3 regions of the Paenibacillus sp. FSL L8-0502 genome follow, and region 3 is predicted to be linked to each of the others. Evidence: riboswitches for the same ligand, from Rfam matches in the RefSeq annotation. Region 3 holds a riboswitch; each other region holds the start of a gene.
What was found. Region 3 has a riboswitch for thiamine pyrophosphate ahead of NSQ57_RS02170 (ABC transporter substrate-binding protein). Riboswitches for the same ligand answer to the same signal wherever they lie in the genome.
Positions count from the first base shown of each region.

Region 1 (6,441 bases), 580 kb from region 3:
AGTAAGCTGGTAGACAAGCTGAAGCAGGCGAAGGTTGCGGGCCGAGAGGTTGGAGACTGGTTGGAGGAAATGGAACAGAAGTACGCGAATGCCGTGACGTTTCAAGAGGCTTTTCAAAAATATTGCTGGGATGTGGACGGTCTGGATGAGATTCGTATCGCACCGTTTCATACGCTGGCACACAGCGGAAAGACTTTTTTCGACCATTCTCATATTTGGCATATGGAGCAAAACCGGGAGCTGGCTGGGCTGTCTTCCCTGTTTATGGAGACAGAGTATCGCGTGATCACGGACGAAGCAAGCGAGGAAGAGGTCATTCGTTGGTGGAACGAGATGACAGAGGATGGTCATGAGGGGATTGTGATCAAGCCGGAACGCTTTTTGATGAAAAATCGGGACAAGATGATTCAGCCTGCAATCAAGGTGAGAGGCCGGAAGTATTTGCACATCATTTACGGTATGGATTATCTTGCCCCTGAGAATTTAAAGCGTCTGAAGCAGCGTCGAACGAACAAAAAGGAGCGTCATGCCCTGATGGAAGGAGCGCTTGGTATGGAAGGCGTGGAACGTTTTGTCCGCAAGGATACGGTAGATCGTATTCATGAATGCGTCCTTGCCGCACTATCTCTGGAATCAGAGCCGATTGATCCAAGATTGTAGTTTGCGAGGGAGGGATTGAGATGGAAAGGGGTACACCGTTAATTGATATTGGTGTGAACTTGATGCATCGTTCGTTTCATGCAGATCGGGAACAGGTGGTAGAGAGAGCCGCGGCTGTAGGGATTTCACCGCTGATTATTACCGGGACCAGTGTCCGCAGCAGTCGGGAAGCTTCTCAGTATGCAGCGCGTTATCCGGGCAAGCTGTATGCGACAGCTGGCGTGCATCCCCATGATGCCAAAGACTGCAGTGCAGACACGATTCAGCAGCTCCGCCAGTTGGCGGGTCAGCCGCAGGTCGTATCCATAGGGGAATGCGGATTGGACTATAACCGTGATTTTTCGCCACGTGATGTGCAGCGCCGATGGTTTGGCGAGCAAATCCAACTGGCGGGTGAGCTGAAAATGCCGTTATTTCTGCATGAACGAGATGCACATGAGGACTTTGTCGCTATGCTTCGGGAGTATCAAGGGCTTGTCGATAAAGCGGTAGTGCATTGTTTTACCGGCACGGAACAGGAATTGCGTACGTATGTAGAAATGGGACTGTATATCGGAATCACCGGCTGGATTTGCGACGAACGGCGGGGGAAGCATCTGCGTGAACTGGTCAGAGATATTCCCTTGGACCGTCTGATGATTGAAACGGATGCTCCATTTTTGACCCCGCGTAATTTGCCTGTGAAGCCTAAAGAAGGGCGTAATGAGCCCATGTATCTCGCTCACATTGCTGCTACGATAGCCGAATGTACAGGTCGAAGCATGATGGAGATCGAAATCGCGACGACGGAAACGGCTAAACGTTTCTTCGGATTATAGGATTGTCAAAGCCATAGATGTGGTATATATTATAGTGAATTAAAAAGCATTGTCGGGAGCTTGAGAAAGTCAGGCTGAGAGGGTGGCCCTTGCCACTGACCGTGAAATCTGATCTGGGTAATGCCAGCGTAGAGAAACCAAGAACACTATACAGGAATGCCGCTTTTTTTTGCGGTTGTCGATAGATTCAATGTATGTCCTAGCATTTTACCTTGATCCTGACTTGGCTGGGTATCAGTGTAGTAGTTTAGACTACTGGTTATATAAGGCATATCGACGAATGATGTTTTGTATGGTGCTTCACCTTTTACTGCGCATAAAGCTTGCCTGGAGATTCAGCTCCAGACAAGCTTTTTTTCATGGCCAAGAGGCCAACTATAAGGAAAAAGGGGAGCACGCAATAATGAATACTGCTGTAAGAGCGTCCAAAGGGTTGAAACTGACGGATATTTTGGTCACGATTGTGATCGCTGTTGTGTTCGGGTTGATCTACAAAATATGGGGACCTGCCTATGATTTGATGAAACCATTGGGTCTACACGCCGAGCAACTGATGTATGGCATGTGGTTTATGGCAGGTACGTTTGCTTATCTCATCATTCGCAAGCCGGGTGTTGCGATTTTGGCAGAGGTGGCAGCGGCAACGGTCAGTGCTTTTTTGGGAAGCGAATGGGGTATGTCCACCTTGTACTATGGCCTGCTGCAAGGCTTGGGAGCGGAGCTGTTTTTTGCGGCTTTTCTGTATCGGAACGCAAACCTGTGGGTTGCTTCGCTAGCTGCGGCTGGGGCGGCTGTCACTTCTCTGATTTTAGACTTCAGCTACGGGTATATTGATCAGCTATCGACTTGGAACTATGTTTTGTATATTGGATTTCGGATGATTGGCAGTATTGTGATTGCCGGGGTATTCGCGTTCTATCTGGCTAAGGCATTGGAGGTAACCGGAGTCACGCGAAGTTTGAGGCCTGCAACGGAACAAGATTATAAGGGGCTGGATTGATGAGCCGGGCAACCGAAGATGTGGTGGCTTCGATCACCCGGCTACGGTTGAAATTCCCCGGTGAGCAAGAGCTGCTTTTTCACAATATGTCTTTGTCTGTCCGCAAGGGGGAAAAGCTGCTGCTACTGGGACCGAGTGGATGCGGTAAATCAACACTGCTCCAAGTGTTAAGCGGTCTGATTCCACGCACGATAGAAGTGCCTATGAAATGCGATGCTGCTGTAATCCCAAGTGTCTCAGGTATTGTATTTCAAGATCCTGATACGCAGTTCTGTATGTCATATGCAGATGAGGAACTGGCTTTTGTGTTGGAAAATAATCAGGTTCCCCGGGAGCAGATGCGATCCCGTATTCGCGAGCTGCTGATACAGGTGGGTCTATCGACGGATGATATACATATGCCCATTGGCAGCATGTCACAGGGAATGAAGCAGCGGCTGGCGATTGCGTCTGTGCTGGCTATGGAGCCAGAAGTGCTTTTTCTGGATGAGCCCACGGCTTTGTTGGACGAGGAAGGCACTACACAGGTGTGGGATACCATTCGCAACATTTCGGTAGACCAGACACTGGTGATTGTGGAGCATAAAATTAATGAAATTGTCCATGATGTGGATCGGATTGTGGTGCTTTCTGCTCAAGGGGAGATCATTGCAGATGGAAGGGCCCAAGAAGTATTTCATGTGCACCGGCAGGGATTGTCCGAGTACGGCGTGTGGTATCCGGGAGTATGGAATGAAGCGTCTTCGCCACGTTGGAGTGAAGCAGTGACGCAACAGAATGGTGCGGGGACTGATGTGCTGGAGCTGGAACATTTTAGCGGCCTCCGCGGTTTAAGTTCAGTGATTTATGTGGAGCATGCGCAGGTGAAGCCTGGCGACTGGATTGGCGTGGTTGGTGAAAACGGGGCTGGCAAAAGCTCGCTACTGCTCTCCATGATGCGCTTACTTCGCACACAGGGACGTTATAGCGTGCGCGGAATTGAGGCAGGCAGTACAGAACAACTGGCAGAGCGTATCGGGTTCGCGTTTCAAAATCCCGAGCTGCAATTTGTAGCGCATACCGTACGAAAGGAACTAGAGTATTCGTTACCCAAGAGCTTGTATACCGTTGAACAGTGCCGGGAACGGGTCGATCGGATGCTCGTACAGTTCGGACTGGAGCGGCTGGACGAGCGGCATCCGTATCAGCTTTCGTTAGGCCAAAAAAGGCGGTTGAGTATTGCTACGGCTATGATTCGTGAGCCGGAAGTGCTGCTGCTCGATGAACCGACCTTTGGGCAGGATGCGCGTAATACCTTTGTCATGCTGGATATGTTGGAGCAGCTGAGAGCGGCGGGCACGGCCATTGTGATGGTCACCCATGACCCGGAAATTGTCCGTCGATATTGTACCGATACATGGCGGATTCAGAAAGGGGAACTACAGTATGAACCTGTCCTTTCCCCATCATAAAACATGGCTGCATCGCGTGAATCCGGGCCTAAAGCTCGTGATGTTTTCCATCCTGTTTGTGGTCGTTATAGTCATTCATGATCCGAATGTCATGTTTAATGTTGCGTGTGCTATGCTGTTGCTGCTTGTCTGGTCAGGCCATCCATGGAAGAGGCTGCTGCTATACGGGTCTCCCTTTATATTGGTGTTTATTTCAACTTCAACGGGCATGATGATGTTCGGCAAAGGGGTGACGACCTGGTGGACATGGGGCTTGATCCATGTGACGCAGGAAAGCTTTTACCGAGGCATGCATCTGGGCTTTCGTGCGCTGAGTATGGCTGCGGTAGGTTTGTTGTTTGGTTTAACGACTCGTCCAGTGGACCTTTTTTATTCACTGATGCAGCAATGGAAGCTCCCTCCGAAGTATGCATACAGCTTTTTGGCAGCCATGCGGTTGATGCCTATGATGGTGGAGGAATTCCAGGCATTGAGACAAGCCCACCGTATTCGAGGTTTACATCAGCATGTGTCCAAATGGAATATGTATGCCACGCTTCGCAGGTATGCGATTCCGCTACTCGCTCAAAGTATTCGGCGTGCCCAGCGCATTGCTATTGCTATGGAAGCCAAGGGTTTTACCAATGAAACCAAGCGAACGTATTATTATGCGATCGGCTATTCGGCTATAGATATTGTATTCATATTCTATTTTGTCGTCATGCTTACGCTGGCTTGGGGACTTGGGATTTGCTTTCCTTATGTAGGGGTGTGGGATGTACGTTAATTGTTGTCAAAAGGCTTTGCCCGTTTTCTGCTCTGTGGTATATTAATGCAATGGGAATTGACGGCTCGTACAGACCCGCCTGGGCTGGCGGGCTTATTACATTTTCCCTGAGAAATGGATCATCAGGAGGCCAGGTTTCATGATTACGCTGCATCAGGTAAACAAGCATTATACCACCTCAAGCGGCCAATTTCATGCGGTTCAATCCGTGTCCCTTCAAGTGGAGGAGGGGGAAATCCACGGTATTATAGGTGCCAGCGGTGCCGGTAAGTCTACCTTGCTCCGGTTGATGAATGTATTGGAAAGGCCGGATGAGGGAAACGTGGTTGTGAACGGGGAAGATCTGACTCGCATGCCGGAAAAACGTCTCCGTGAAGCGCGGCGATCCATAGGGATGATTTTTCAGCATTATCATCTTGTTCACAATCGGACGGTCAGTGGAAATGTAGCAATGCCGTTGGAGCTGGCAGGTGTCGCGAAAAAAGAGAGAGCAGAACGTGTGCGCGAATGCCTGCAATTCGTCGGTTTAGCTGATAAAGCAGAACAGTATCCGGCACAATTGAGCGGAGGCCAAAAGCAACGTGTAGCGATAGCCAGAGCGCTGGCGAATCGACCTGCGGTGCTGCTGTGTGATGAGCCGACCTCGGCGCTTGATCCGCAGACGACCGCGGATATTCTGGGCGTGTTACGGGAGATCAACCGTGAACTGGGAGTTACCATTGTAATTGTAACGCACGATATGGACGTGGTACGCAACATTTGTACCCATGTATCAGAAATGCGGGATGGACAGCTGCTTTCCACGCAACGTGTAGCTGACGCTGCGGTAGGTTCAACAGCGAAAGCAGGTGAAGCTGATGAATGAAATGCTGAACATCATTGCGCAATATCAGTCTGAGATATGGAAAGCCATCGGAGAGACGTTTATCATGGTAGGGATTTCCATCGCAGCAGCTGTACTGTTAGGGCTTCCGGCAGGAACGATTTTGTATTTGTGCGGCAAAGGTCAAAAATATGAAAATCGACTGCTGTTCACCCTATTGAACAGTGTGGTCAATGTCATTCGCTCGTTCCCGTTTTTGCTGCTCGTCGTGTTTATGATTCCATTTACACGTCTGGTCGTAGGGACGGCGCTGGGTACGATGGCTGCTACGGTTCCCTTGTCAGTGGTGGCCATCGCCTATTATTCGAGGCTGGTGGAGCAATCATTGCTTGAGGTGCCGAAGGGTGTAATTGAAGCCGCTACTTCTATGGGGGCATCCACTCTTCAGCTTATCTTCAAATTTCTGTACGTGGAAGCTCGTTCTGGGCTTGTACTGGGTTTGACCACGTCCACCATTAGCTTCATCTCCTACTCCACGGTGATGGGCATTGTGGGTGGCGGCGGGGTAGGCGATTTTGCCATCCGCTACGGTTACCAGCGTTTTGAAACAGGCTTGATGGCGTTCACCATCGTCGTCATGATTATTTTCGTACAAACGATCCAGTTCACCGGAAGCACCATATCCCGCCGGATCGACAAGCGGTAAATGGTTTATGAATCTCTTCATTAACACTTGCACCGCCCACTATGGGAAATAAAAATGACTTTACAGTGCCTCCAAAGCGGAGCGGGCAGAATTGTTCTGGAGAAGCGTCAGCGATCGGAAGAACAATCTGCACGCGAAGCGGCTATGCTGTAACTCATTTTTATCTTCCCGATCACAACTAATTTTGGAGGTTCCACATCGAATGAGTCGGAAAAAC
Region 1 covers NZ_CP151958.1:1,057,835-1,064,275, forward strand. Annotated here, with positions in the region: gene NSQ57_RS04730 (polynucleotide kinase-phosphatase) at 1-660, shown strand, start outside; gene NSQ57_RS04735 (TatD family hydrolase) at 681-1,478, shown strand; TPP riboswitch at 1,521-1,632, shown strand; gene NSQ57_RS04740 (ECF transporter S component) at 1,882-2,478, shown strand; gene NSQ57_RS04745 (ABC transporter ATP-binding protein) at 2,478-3,929, shown strand; gene NSQ57_RS04750 (energy-coupling factor transporter transmembrane component T) at 3,904-4,695, shown strand; gene NSQ57_RS04755 (ATP-binding cassette domain-containing protein) at 4,835-5,560, shown strand; gene NSQ57_RS04760 (methionine ABC transporter permease) at 5,553-6,224, shown strand; gene NSQ57_RS04765 (MetQ/NlpA family ABC transporter substrate-binding protein) at 6,427-6,441, shown strand, end outside.
Region 1: another riboswitch for thiamine pyrophosphate. It lies ahead of NSQ57_RS04740 (ECF transporter S component); the one in region 3 lies ahead of NSQ57_RS02170 (ABC transporter substrate-binding protein).

Region 2 (6,441 bases), 380 kb from region 3:
AGAAAAAAAACGACCGACAGCAGCAGAGCAATCACAACGTGCTTGAACCGCAGCAGACGGGGATTAAAGAGTGGGGTGGACGGCTCCTGAACAGCGGTCTGTAGCTGAGAGTTGCGCTGGGATGTAGAAATCATGTAAGAGCCTCCTTATATAAAATTGATCTTCGTTTCAATAGAATTTAGGTATAATTCCACTTGAAAATGATAGTGTATATCCGTATAGATACCTATTATCGTATGATGGGGGTTATCCAAAGTCAACGCCTGAACCGGAAAAGTAAAAATGATGCAAAGAATTGTCGATGTTTGTTCTCGTTCTGTAATATGGTTGTCACAAAAACATCGGTTTACAGTAGCCGCGACTATTCTATATAATTTATGTAACCATGTTTCATAGTGTGAAACGAATATGGATACAAGAGGAGCGGTTCACGAATGGAAGACCGTAAATTAACCGTTCGCGCTGTAGAGCGTGCACTTGATATATTGCTGTGTTTTACCGCAGATTCGGATCTTGGCCTAACGGAGATTGCCTCCAAAATTGGTCTACATAAAAGCACGGTTCATCGGCTGCTGACTACGTTGGAGGATCGGGGCTTTGTCGTTCGGAATGCCGAAACGGAAAAATATCGACTTGGCTTCCGCATTTGGGAGCTATCCACACATTTGTCCCAAAGTGACGAGCCGGCGGTGTTGTTACAGCCTGCAATGGAAGGACTGCGTGACCGTCTGGGCGAAACGGTCAGCTTGTACTTACGGGACGGCAGCATGCGTATTCGCATACAAGCCGTGCAGAGCAATCAGGCGATCCGCAGGGTTGCGCCTGTGGGTGCGCGTATGCCGCTGGCTGTAGGAGCCTCCAGTAAGGTGCTGGCTGCCTTTATGCCGCCGCAGGAGCTGGAAGCCCTGCTAAGCGGGAATGAATGGCCGCCCTCGGTAGACGCGGAGGTCTATAAAGCCCAGCTGCAGGACATTCGCGAGAAGGGCTATGCGACCAGCTATGAAGAACGGGAGCCAGGGGCCGCTGCTGTGGCAGCACCAATTGTGAACCGGAAGGGACAGGTCACTGCGGCTTTATCTGTATCCGGTCCGGTCAGTCGGCTTGCACCCGAGACGCTACATGACTTTGCTCCGATTTTGATCGAAGCGGCGAAGGAAATGGGGCTTATGCTTCCGTAACAAGAATGAATGCAGTTGAAGCAAGCAGAGTGATTTGATGAGGAGCGTCTCCTTGCTAAATGGAACCTAGAAGGGTTGCCAAAGCCATAAATTTGAAGTAATCTGATAAGGATGGCGGGATGTCTGTTATGTCCGCCTCATGTGAATAGAAGTATCACAGTTACTGGGGGAGCCTGTAATGCCGGGCTGAGATGGAATCGTGCAAGATTCCGGACCCTTTGCACCTGATCTGGATCATACCAGCGTAGGGAAGTAATCGGCCATTGAAATGTATACGCAGTTGCTGTCTACGGTGACGCATTGGAATAGGATTATTCCACATGTGCACGGTCTGGATAGCTGCCTCGTTAGATTAGCCGGTTCCCTCGGGAACCGGCTTTTTTGCATAGATCAGCGCCACCCTGGGAATGGTTCCGGATCGGTGTGTCATTTCATCGAAACAGGAGGAATGGACAATGAAGCCGACAGAAGTAGAAGGAACAAAAGGAACAGAATTTAAATCAGCAGAAGTAAGGTTGGCAGGAACAAGGGAAGTTGGGGTAGAGAAGACAAACGGGGAGCAAGCCAGTGGGGTAACGCCCTTTCCAGGGAGCCGTAAGGTATATATTCAAGGCTCGCGGCCGGACATTGCCGTCCCAGAGCGGGAAATTGCTCTTCATCCTACACATACGCCGCAGGGCACGGAGCATCATGAGCCATTGCGTGTGTACGATACGAGCGGTCCCATGACTGACGAAGCCTATCAGGTCGATATCCGTCAGGGCCTGCCTCCATTACGGCGAGCTTGGGCACTGGAACGGGGCGATGTGGAGGCTTACGAGGGACGCGCCGTCAAACCGGAGGATAATGGACTGAAACCTGGCTCCAAACGGGAGACAGTTGAATTTCCCGGCGTGACCAACCGTCCGCTTCGTGCTTCGCAAGGTCGTACAGTGACGCAAATGCATTATGCACGGCAAGGGATCATTACGCCCGAAATGGAATTTGCGGCGATCCGCGAAGGGGTGGAGCCTGAGTTTGTACGGCAGGAATTGGCGGCTGGACGAGCCATTTTGCCTTCGAATATCAATCACCCGGAAAGTGAGCCGATGGTCATTGGGCGTCATTTTCACGTGAAGATCAATGCGAACATTGGTAATTCTGCGGTTACCTCCTCGATTGAGGAGGAAGTGGAGAAAATGACCTGGGCTGTGCGTTGGGGCTCGGATACAGTTATGGACCTATCCACAGGCCGTAATATCCATACCACACGTGAATGGATCATTCGGAATTCTCCTGTACCGATTGGAACTGTGCCGCTGTATCAGGCACTTGAAAAGGTGAACGGCGAAGCAGAAGCGCTGACGTGGGAGTTGTATCGCGATACGCTGATCGAGCAGGCGGAGCAGGGAGTGGACTATTTTACAATTCATGCGGGTGTATTGCTGCGGTATATACCGATGACGGCGAATAGAATGACGGGAATTGTGTCCCGTGGCGGGTCGATCATGGCAGCCTGGTGCCTTGCGCACCATCAGGAGAATTTTTTGTATACACATTTTGAAGAAATCTGCGAAATTATGAAAGCCTATGATGTGGCCTTTTCTCTCGGGGATGGTCTACGTCCAGGTAGTATCTATGATGCGAATGATGAAGCACAGTTTGCAGAGCTGGAAACGTTGGGCGAGCTAACGCAAATCGCATGGAAGCATGATGTTCAGGTCATGATTGAGGGGCCGGGACATGTCCCTATGCATAAAATCAAAGAGAATGTGGATTTGCAAATGGAGATTTGTAAGGAAGCTCCTTTCTATACCTTGGGACCGCTCACGACGGATATTGCCCCCGGATATGATCATATTACCTCAGCCATCGGGGCGGCGATGATCGGTTGGTTCGGGACGTCCATGCTGTGCTATGTTACGCCTAAGGAGCATTTGGGTCTTCCGAATAAGGATGATGTCCGTGAGGGTGTCATTACCTACAAAATTGCAGCACATGCTGCCGATCTGGCGAAGGGCCATCCACGGGCGCAGCAGCGGGATGATGCTTTGTCCAAGGCACGCTTTGAGTTCCGCTGGCGGGATCAGTTCAATCTGTCGCTTGATCCCGAGCGGGCCTTGTCCTACCATGATGAAACGCTACCAGCAGAGGGAGCCAAGGAAGCACATTTTTGCTCGATGTGCGGCCCCAAATTTTGTAGTATGCGCATCACGCAGGACATTCGCGCCTATGCAGCGGATAAGGGGCTGAACACTCAAGAAGCAGTAGCTGCCGGGATGCGTGAGAAGGCAGAGCAGTATCGGGATGGCGGTCAGTAAAACGAATGTGTGAGTTTAGGAACGCATGAATCAAAAAAAGCCGTGGTTCTCTACAGTCGATGTAGGAAACTACGGCTTTTTGGCTTATGTAAAGCGAGTCATGCAACCGGTTAAACGGCGCCTTATTTTTTACCCATTTTTTCATTCAAAATGTCCTGAAAGCTGAGCTTCTTCTCCGAGCTATCTTCTTTCTTCTGCATACTCACCGCGTTGGCACGTTGGTATTGGTGGTGAAAGGGCATCAGGGTGTGGACGGTTAAGTTCATTGTATTCATGTAGATCATTCCTCCAATTCCATATTGTCAAATTCAGATTGAGTTGCTTTGGACGTCTGTATAGGACTATTTGTATGTACTTGATGTCGTAATGCTATGTAGGTTGCTTGGTTATGTTTCAATCATTATACCCACATTTTTTCAAAGTAAAACGCTTTTGACATAAAACAGGAAGATGGTCATATGTGTCCAAAATGCTGATTAGGAGGATGGTCGTTTTAGGGGAAAATGTGCCTAGGTCTAAAACAAGGGCTTGAGGCCCGTTTTCTTAGTTTAGTAGTCGGGATTGTGTTTTTTTTGTCGAATAACCTTGTAAAAGGAGGATTTTGCGGAATCCTCAAGTCAGGATTGAGGCAGTCTGGTGGCGAATTAAAGTGTCAAAGTTGTATTGACTTTATGTTTGGTAGTAGATACCATGAACTGGTTGTCAGCGTATTTTGACAACAAGAGTCAGCCAATCGATCTGGCGATTCATCCTTTGAAATGTTAGAGAGAGGATTAGAGCATATATGAAAAAATGTATTGCAGACATCGCATTTATTATTCTGGGTGCGTTTTTTTTCGCGCTAGCTGTTAATCTGTTTGTGATCCCGAATGAGTTTGGTGAGGGGGGCGTTACAGGGGTCACAATCATCCTGTACTACCTGTTTCAGTGGTCTCCCTCGATCGTTAATCTGGTGATTAATGGCTTGCTGCTGATTGTCGGATATAAATTTTTAGACAAGAGAACGACCTTGTACACTATCATTGCGGTCGCTTTTAACTCGCTGTTTTTACATTTAACAGTCAACTGGCGGATTGATTCGCATGAGCCGACGATTAATGCCGTTTTTGCCGGAGTTTTGGTGGGGGCTGGCATTGGCTTAATCGTACGGGTAGGTGGCACAACGGCGGGAACGGTCATTTTAGCCCGGATTGCCAACAAGTATCTAGATTGGAATATCAGTTATGGTCTTCTGTTTTTTGATTTGATTGTCGCATTCTCTTCCTATTTTATTATTGGCCCGGAAAAATTGATGCTAACTATCGTTATTTTGTACGTTGGTACGAAGGTGATGGACTTCATGATCGAAGGACTGAACCCCAAAAAAGCGGTCATGATCATTTCGGAGCACCAAGATAAAATTGCCGAGATGGTCATTACGAAAATGGATCGTGGAGTTACTGTCCTGTCAGGCCACGGTTATTACACTAAAAATCCAAAAGAAGTGCTCTATATCGTCATTAGTAAACAAGAGGTATCGGCACTTAAAAAGATAGTGAAAGCCATCGACACAGCAGCGTTTATCACCATTCATGACGTGCGAGACGTGTTCGGAGAGGGGTTTCTGGATATTTCGAAGTAACTCGCATGCGAAGGTCAGGTTATAGGAGAATAGGGTAGGAAGTCGGTCCTGAGGGATCGGCTTTTTTTACTTCACATTGAGTCCGTACAGATAAAAAAACACCCCCGAACCGCAGATAAATCTGCACTCGGGGGTTCTGTATATAATGTTACATTATTACTCTTGAATCATTTGACGCAATACGGTTTGCAGAATACCACCGTTGTGGTAGTAGTCGATGTCGACGGTGCTGTCCAAACGAGCAATTACCGGGAATTCGAACTTTGTGCCATCCTCGCGTTTAGCCACAACTGTAAGCTCTTGACCAGGCTTCACGTCATTGTTAATGCCGAGAATGTCGAAGGTTTCACGACCATTGAGGCCCAAGCTGGACCAGCCATAGCCTTCCTGGAATTGCAGAGGCAGTACACCCATGCCGACCAGGTTACTGCGGTGAATCCGCTCGAAGCTTTCGGCAATGACAGCCTTAACGCCCAGCAGAAGCGTACCTTTGGCCGCCCAGTCACGAGAGCTGCCTGTGCCGTATTCCTTACCAGCGATGACGATCAGGTTCTGATCGGCTGCCTGATATTTCATGGACGCATCATAGATGGACATTTCCTCATCCGTTGGCAAGTATTTGGTCACGCCGCCTTCAGTACCTGGAGCCACATTGTTGCGGATACGGATGTTGGCGAATGTACCGCGCATCATGACCTCGTGGTTACCGCGACGGGAGCCGTAGGAGTTGAAATCCTTGCGTTCCACGCCATGCTCCTTCAAGTACAGTCCTGCCGGGCTGGAAGGAGCAATGTTGCCTGCTGGTGAGATATGGTCCGTCGTGACCGAATCATTCAACAGGGCAAGCACACGGGCATTACGGATTTCCTTGATATCCTGCACGCCATCCTGAAGTTTTTCAAAGAATGGTGGATTTTGAATATAAGTTGATTTTTCATCCCATTCATACAGTTCGCCTTCAGGAACCGGAATGGAGTTCCATTTTTCATTGGCAGTAAATACATTTTCATATTTGCGACGGAACATATCCGGGCTGAGAGACAGGCTGATGGCTTCCTTGATTTCCTCGGAAGTGGGCCAAATGTCTTTCAGGTAGACAGGCTGATTGTCCTGATCGTAACCGAGCGGATCATTCACCAAATCAATGTTCACTGTACCTGCCAGCGCATAAGCGACAACCAGTGGCGGTGAGCCGAGATAGTTGGCTTTGACCTGCGCATGCACACGGCCTTCAAAGTTCCGGTTACCGGAAATAACTGCGCCAACCGTTAAATCATGGTCTGTGATAGCTTGACTCACTTCGTCAGGAAGTGGGCCGGAGTTACCGATACAGGTTGCGCAG
Region 2 covers NZ_CP151958.1:862,318-868,758, forward strand. Annotated here, with positions in the region: gene NSQ57_RS03825 (alpha/beta hydrolase) at 1-134, opposite strand, end outside; gene NSQ57_RS03830 (IclR family transcriptional regulator) at 435-1,178, shown strand; TPP riboswitch at 1,334-1,446, shown strand; gene thiC (phosphomethylpyrimidine synthase ThiC) at 1,634-3,478, shown strand; gene NSQ57_RS03840 (hypothetical protein) at 3,601-3,753, opposite strand; gene NSQ57_RS03845 (YitT family protein) at 4,263-5,099, shown strand; gene acnA (aconitate hydratase AcnA) at 5,256-6,441, opposite strand, start outside.
Region 2: another riboswitch for thiamine pyrophosphate. It lies ahead of thiC (phosphomethylpyrimidine synthase ThiC); the one in region 3 lies ahead of NSQ57_RS02170 (ABC transporter substrate-binding protein).

Region 3 (6,441 bases):
AATTTTTAGTAGCTTGACCCCCCTTGTCAACATAAACATTCGCATTTACGTAAGGGAAATCGGCTCCCTTGAGCGATTTCTCCAGAAAGCCTAGACCATAGTTGAATTCGTGGTTGCCCACTGTAGCCGCATCATAGCCCATCAAGTTCATCATCTTGTAGACCGGATGGACGCCGCCTTCTTTCTCGAAGGTTTTATTTCTGGCCATATAATCACCTAATGGATTGCCCTGCAATAAATCACCGTTATCGAACAACATGCTGTTTCTCGCTTCACTACGCGCCTGTTGGATTAGTCCGGCTGTGTTAATCAAGCCATATTCGTTGGTTTCTTTGTCCGAGTAGTAATCGTAGTTCATCAGGGACGCATGAATATCCGTTGTTTCCATGATCCGCAGATTCACCGTAGCTTCATCGCGGGATTTGTTAGCTGCCCAAGATGGAGCGGCCGAAAACACCAGCATGCTACAAGCTACAACTGCTGCTGTAAACCCTTTAAACCAATTTTTACGTAATAACAAAATATACCCCTCCTCATTAAGGTGTATGCCTCATATACATACTTTTGCACATATATGTAAGCCTTGAACCCACCATTTCTATTTTAATCCAACGCCAGACAAAAAAGTAGTCATTTACTTAAAATTATTTATGAAAAAATAATTATTTTTCTCAAACATAAAAAAACCAGCAAACCTCCTAATAAAAACTCGGAGATTCACTGGTTTATCCATTTATATTCGTATTATTTCTTCCACACCTGGCGCTCCGTTTGCTGACCCACATACTCAATGCGAGTCGGATTCACGTCCAGAATGACATAATCGGGATCATCCGGTCCGGAGAACCATTCCTTCAAGGAATCGTTCCACACTTGTTTGCGCAGCCCCTCATCAGCTGTAATCTGGACGGTAGCCTCCACTTCTACAACTTCCTTCGTACCGCCAACCTCATAACCCAGCAGCAGATAAGCATTCGGATTGTCCTTTAGCTCATCCACTTTATGCGTTTTGCGATCTGTCGCCAGATGAATGTTCATTCCATCGTTAAAAAGGGCCATATAGCGTACTTTCGGTTTGCCACCCTCTACCGTACCTAACGAACAAAATTTGTTGTTATCCAAAGCCTTCACAATGGCTTGTTCCAGTTGGTTGCGATCCAATGTTTCCGTTTTACCCACAGTACAACAACTCCTTTTCACGAATTAGAATTCTCTACGGCCATGCCATTGGGCACCAGCCCATCTGAACCTACCTGCGCAGCTGTTCTGAAAATAACATGACCGGATCGAATCGGATTGATTCATACTCATTTTCAGATCAAAGCTCACAGTAAAAGTGTACCCTGTCGTTCGGCAAATGAACCGTTATCTCTCCCTTCATGCTGGACAGACCCGCATTCAAAGCATATAATCGTCGTAGTAAACCCGAATAAATGAACCCATTAAACCATACAATGCCAGGGGTGCTGGAATCGGCCGGCTGAGAGTGTGTCCCAAGACACTGACCCTTACAACCTGATCTGGGTAATGCCAGCGTAGGAATGCTTAAGCAAGATGTGCCTTCTTTACATAGGACCATCCCTTACTTTGGTATATACAAGCGCAAGCGTCCCGGAAACTCGGGGCGCTTTTTTGTTGAGGATTAAGTTGTTGGAAAGATCGCGTCCGGCAGATGTTATTTTTATGAAAATGGGAAACTTAAGCTGTCTGATTGGATGGATAACGGGTAATCAAAAGGAGAGAACACTAACGATGAAGCGCATGAAAATATTAAGCCTGGGACTGATCAGTCTGTGGCTCATGGCCCTGACCCTGACCGCTTGCGGTGGAAGTCCCCCTACATCCCAAGAAGCAGCTTCCGCTACCGACACTCAAACGTCTACTCCGGCAAAGGGGCTCAAAGATGTTAAAATCGTGCTCGACTGGACACCCAATACGAATCATACGGGACTCTATGTCGCCAAGGACAAAGGATTTTACGAAAAAGCAGGTTTGAATGTCCAAATTGTTCAACCTGGTTCAGGCGGAGCCGATCAAATGGTTGCTTCTAATGCTGCACCTTTTGGTATCAGCTACCAAGAAGGCGTCACACAGGCCCGCACGCAAGGTGTGCCGCTTGTATCCATCGCTGCGGTGATTCAGCATAATACCTCAGGCTTCGCAGCCCCGGTAGATCGCGGAATTAAAAGCCCGAAAGATTTTGAAGGTAAAAAATACGGCGGTTGGGGCTCTCCCGTAGAAGAAGCGGTCATGAAATCCATCATGGATTCAGACAAAGGCGATGTGAGCAAAGTGAAGATCGTCAACATGGGCAATGCAGACTATTTTACAGCCGTGAAGCGGGATATCGACTTTGCCTGGATTTTCTACGCATGGACCGGAATCGAGGCCCAGCTTCGAGGTGAGCCTCTGGATATGCTGTATGTAAAAGATTATTCCAAAAGCCTCGATTACTATACGCCTGTAATTGTGAGCAACGAACAAACGATAAAAAATGATCCCGAGCTGGTTAAAGCGTTCATGGATGCTACCGCACAAGGCTATGAATACACTATCGCTCATCCGGAAGAAGCCGCGGACATTTTAAGCAAAGCTGTACCGGAGCTGGATAAAAAACTGGTAATTGCCAGCCAAAAATGGCTGAGCCCGCGTTATCAGGACGATGCCGCACAATGGGGTGTGCAAAAAGCGGAGGTATGGCAAAACTATTCGGACTGGATGTACGAACGCAAGCTGCTCAGCAAGCCTTTGGAAGTCGATAAAGCCTTCACAAACGACTTCTTGCCCAAGCGCTGACCATTTGTTAAAACGCTAAATAAGACTGAACTAGAGAAGTGAACGAAGCGCCACTACGCAGTCGGATGGTGCTTCCCATCGCCACCGCCCCGGATTTCTTAATAAAAACTTATGATTAATGTAGAAATCCGCGGAGGTTATGCTTCCGAAGCGAGCTTTCCTACGGAAAGCTTTTAAAGCGAACGCTAACGCTTGTACAGCACCATTCCGCCCACTTCGTTCTCGTTCAACTTGGTTTATTCTTTAGTTTCATATTATCTAAGCGCTAAGTAGGTGCGCTTGTGTGTTAAAAATGCCGCACAAACCAGCTTTAAAAATAGGGTGCTTTTAAGGCGGGCAGCAGCGGAGCGGTTCATTTGAATCTGGAGAAGCGGAGCGTTCGCCTTTGCAGGGGAATTCTTACCTTTGAAAACTTAAATAATCCAAGAATCCCCCTGCAACAGCGATCGTAAGACCAAATGAAACGCGGAGCGGTCTCAAACGCCTTAAACCACCCTATTTTCTCTAAAACACTCCAAATGAAGGACAGGTGAATTTGCATGGCTAATACACTGCTCAGTATTCAAGTAATCCCTAAAACTCCTAATAACGAGGACTCTTACCCGTATGTAGATAAGGCGATTGAGGTCATTCAGCGCTCCGGTGTCAAACATCAGGTGAACCCATTGGATACGACCATGGAGGGCGAGCTCGACGAGTTGCTGAAAGTGGTTAAAGAAATGCATGAGGCTTTGACGGAAGCGGGCAGTCCCAGCGTCATTTCACAGATCAAAATCGCACATAACCCACAAGGCATCAGCATGAACAAGCTGACCGAGAAATATCGCCCATGAATCCGAAAGGCAAGAACGCATCCTGGTGGAAAAGCGTATGGCCGCCCCTTGTGGCGGTCCTCTTCTTTTTAGCAGCCTGGCAGGGGGCGGTTTCCTATTTACATATTGAATCCTGGCTACTGCCAGCTCCATCCCTCATCGTACAGGAGGGCATGGCCCAGACGGCGCTGCTTGGTGCCCATACATGGGCTACAATTCGCCTGACACTTGTGGGATTCGCTATAGGGACAGCAACGGGACTGTTGATCGCCATCGTTCTTCATACCATTCCTTTTCTCAAATCCGCCCTGTATCCGCTGCTTATCCTGAGCCAAAACATTCCGATCATCGCCCTGGGGCCGCTGCTCATGGTGTGGTTTGGTTTTGGCATGCTGCCCAAGCTGATGGTCATTACCTTAGTATGCTTTTTTCCCGTGGCTGTAGCGACCATGGACGGGCTGACACGGACGGACCGTATGATGATGAACTATATGCAGATGTCGGGTGCAGGTCGCATGGCTATTTTTATGAAGCTGGAGTTGCCACACTCGTTGCCGCAAGTATTCTCCGGCATCAAGATTGCTGCCACCTACAGTGTGATGGGCGCAATTATTGCCGAATGGATTGGTGCGAGCGAAGGAATCGGATATTATATGCTGCTGCAAAAATCGGCCTATCGCACGGACCTCATTTTTGCCGCCATCGGCATCATTGTCGCGCTCAGTTTACTGATGTTTGTCATCATAGTACTACTGGAAAAATGGCTGGTTCGCTGGAAACCGGATCAGGAATAGCTTCCTCCTTGAATTAAATACAGCAAAGAAAGGACGTGGCACATATGAGTCTGCATCCGACTGACTTATCATCACACAACGTGGCTAATGAACAACGAGCCGGGGACCAGCAGAGTCCTTCGACTGCCCCTTCTGCTCTGGAATTGGACGGGATCAGCCTCGCCTTCCGCGAAAAGCGAAGCTTACTGCCCGTGCTGCAGGATGTATCCCTCACAGTCAAGCCGGGAGAATTCGTTTCTCTCATCGGTCCGTCAGGCAGCGGCAAAAGTACGCTGTTTCACATCATCGGCGGGCTACTCAAACCACAGCAGGGACGTATCCGTATGCACGGACGAGACATGACTGGTGAACGTGGGCATATCAGCTATATGCCACAGCAGCCCGCCCTTTTCCCGTGGCGCACCACGCTGGATAATGTACTGCTTGGGCAGGAAAATGCTCCACGTAAAAATACAGCAGTCCCCCCTCAGTACGCCAGTGAACGCGAACGTCGCAAAGAAGCCCTGCAATGGCTCGAGCAGGTTGGACTAGGCAAATTCGCCAAGGCGTATCCACATACGCTGTCTGGTGGAATGCAACAGCGTGCAGCCTTTCTTCGCGCACTGCTCAGCCCGCAGGAATTAATGCTGCTGGATGAGCCGTTCAGCGCACTCGACGCGCTGACACGTGCAGATATGCAGCAATGGTTACTGCGGATGTGGGAGAAGAACCGCCGCTCTGTGCTGTTCATTACCCACAGCATTGAAGAAGCGCTGCTGCTCTCCGACCGCATTTATGTGCTGTCAGCGCGACCTGCTTCGGTGGTGCATGTCGTAGATGTCCCTTTTCCCCGCCCGCGTAGGGAAGAAATCACCCTCGATCCTCTCTTTATTGAATGGAAGCGAACCATGACCGGCTGGATGCGTGAGGAAAAGTACAAACTGGACGGCGACATGGACAATGCTCAGAGCGTTCACAAGAATATCCCGGAAGATGGATTGAATCGGCATGAGTGACGTAAAAGTTCGATGTGCATCGAAATGGAACAGCCAAACAAAGCTAGGCTTGGATTTGACCACAACAAGACCCGCTCCATTAATCGACGCGCACATTCATGTAGACAGCTACCCGCCCGAGCAACAGAAGCTATTGCTCGCTTCACTTGCTGATAGCAGCGTCCAAGCTGTGATAGCCGTGTCGATGCATCTGGACTCCAGCCGAGCCAATCTACGGTTAGCCGAGCGTTACCCTGGGCTAGTACGGCCAGCCTTTGGCTTTCATCCCGAACAGGTCCTTCCACCGCAAACTGAGCTTGACCTCTTGTTCGACTGGATGGACGAACATGTACAGCAGATGGTCGCCGTGGGTGAAGTCGGCTTACCCTATTACAATCGGCTAGAAGCCTCGCAGAGCGGAGCTCCTTTTGACCTCGCTCCCTACATAGTGCTACTGGAGCGTTTCATCCAGTTTGCAAGCAAGCATAGCAAGCCCATTGTCCTGCACGCCGTTTATGAAGACGCAGACATCGCCTGTGACCTTCTGGAACGTCACGGCGTCATGCAGGCGCATTTTCACTGGTTTAAAGGCTCTGCCGCCACGACCGAACGTATCGCCCGGAACGGCTATTATGTCTCCTTCACACCGGATCTCCTGTACGAAGAAGAGATCCGCAGTTTGGCAAGACAGTATCCGTCTGATCAGATCATGGCAGAGACAGACGGTCCCTGGCCGTTCGAGGGTCCTTTTACCGGACAACAGACACATCCCCGGATGACTGCCGACGTCATTCGCGCGTACAGCAAGCTGACCCAGCAAGATGAATCTGCCGTCCATCAATTATTTTATGAAAATACGAGACGCTTTTACTCACTATCTGATGGATAAAGGTATACCAGCTGTTTACTGACTGGAAGGTTTACAACCACAACATGCAACCAAAGCAAAGAACCTCCTTATTTACGCGGAACTTCATCATACGTAAATAAGGAGGTTCTTGTATTTTCAAACGTATATAGCTCAAATGTACTTGTATTTTGCAGAGTTTTTTGTCGCTACTCAAA
Region 3 covers NZ_CP151958.1:479,898-486,338, reverse strand. Annotated here, with positions in the region: gene NSQ57_RS02180 (bifunctional 2',3'-cyclic-nucleotide 2'-phosphodiesterase/3'-nucleotidase) at 1-520, opposite strand, end outside; gene NSQ57_RS02175 (pyridoxamine 5'-phosphate oxidase family protein) at 745-1,179, opposite strand; TPP riboswitch at 1,450-1,559, shown strand; gene NSQ57_RS02170 (ABC transporter substrate-binding protein) at 1,753-2,796, shown strand; gene NSQ57_RS02165 (MTH1187 family thiamine-binding protein) at 3,336-3,629, shown strand; gene NSQ57_RS02160 (ABC transporter permease) at 3,626-4,402, shown strand; gene NSQ57_RS02155 (ABC transporter ATP-binding protein) at 4,447-5,397, shown strand; gene NSQ57_RS02150 (TatD family hydrolase) at 5,453-6,265, shown strand.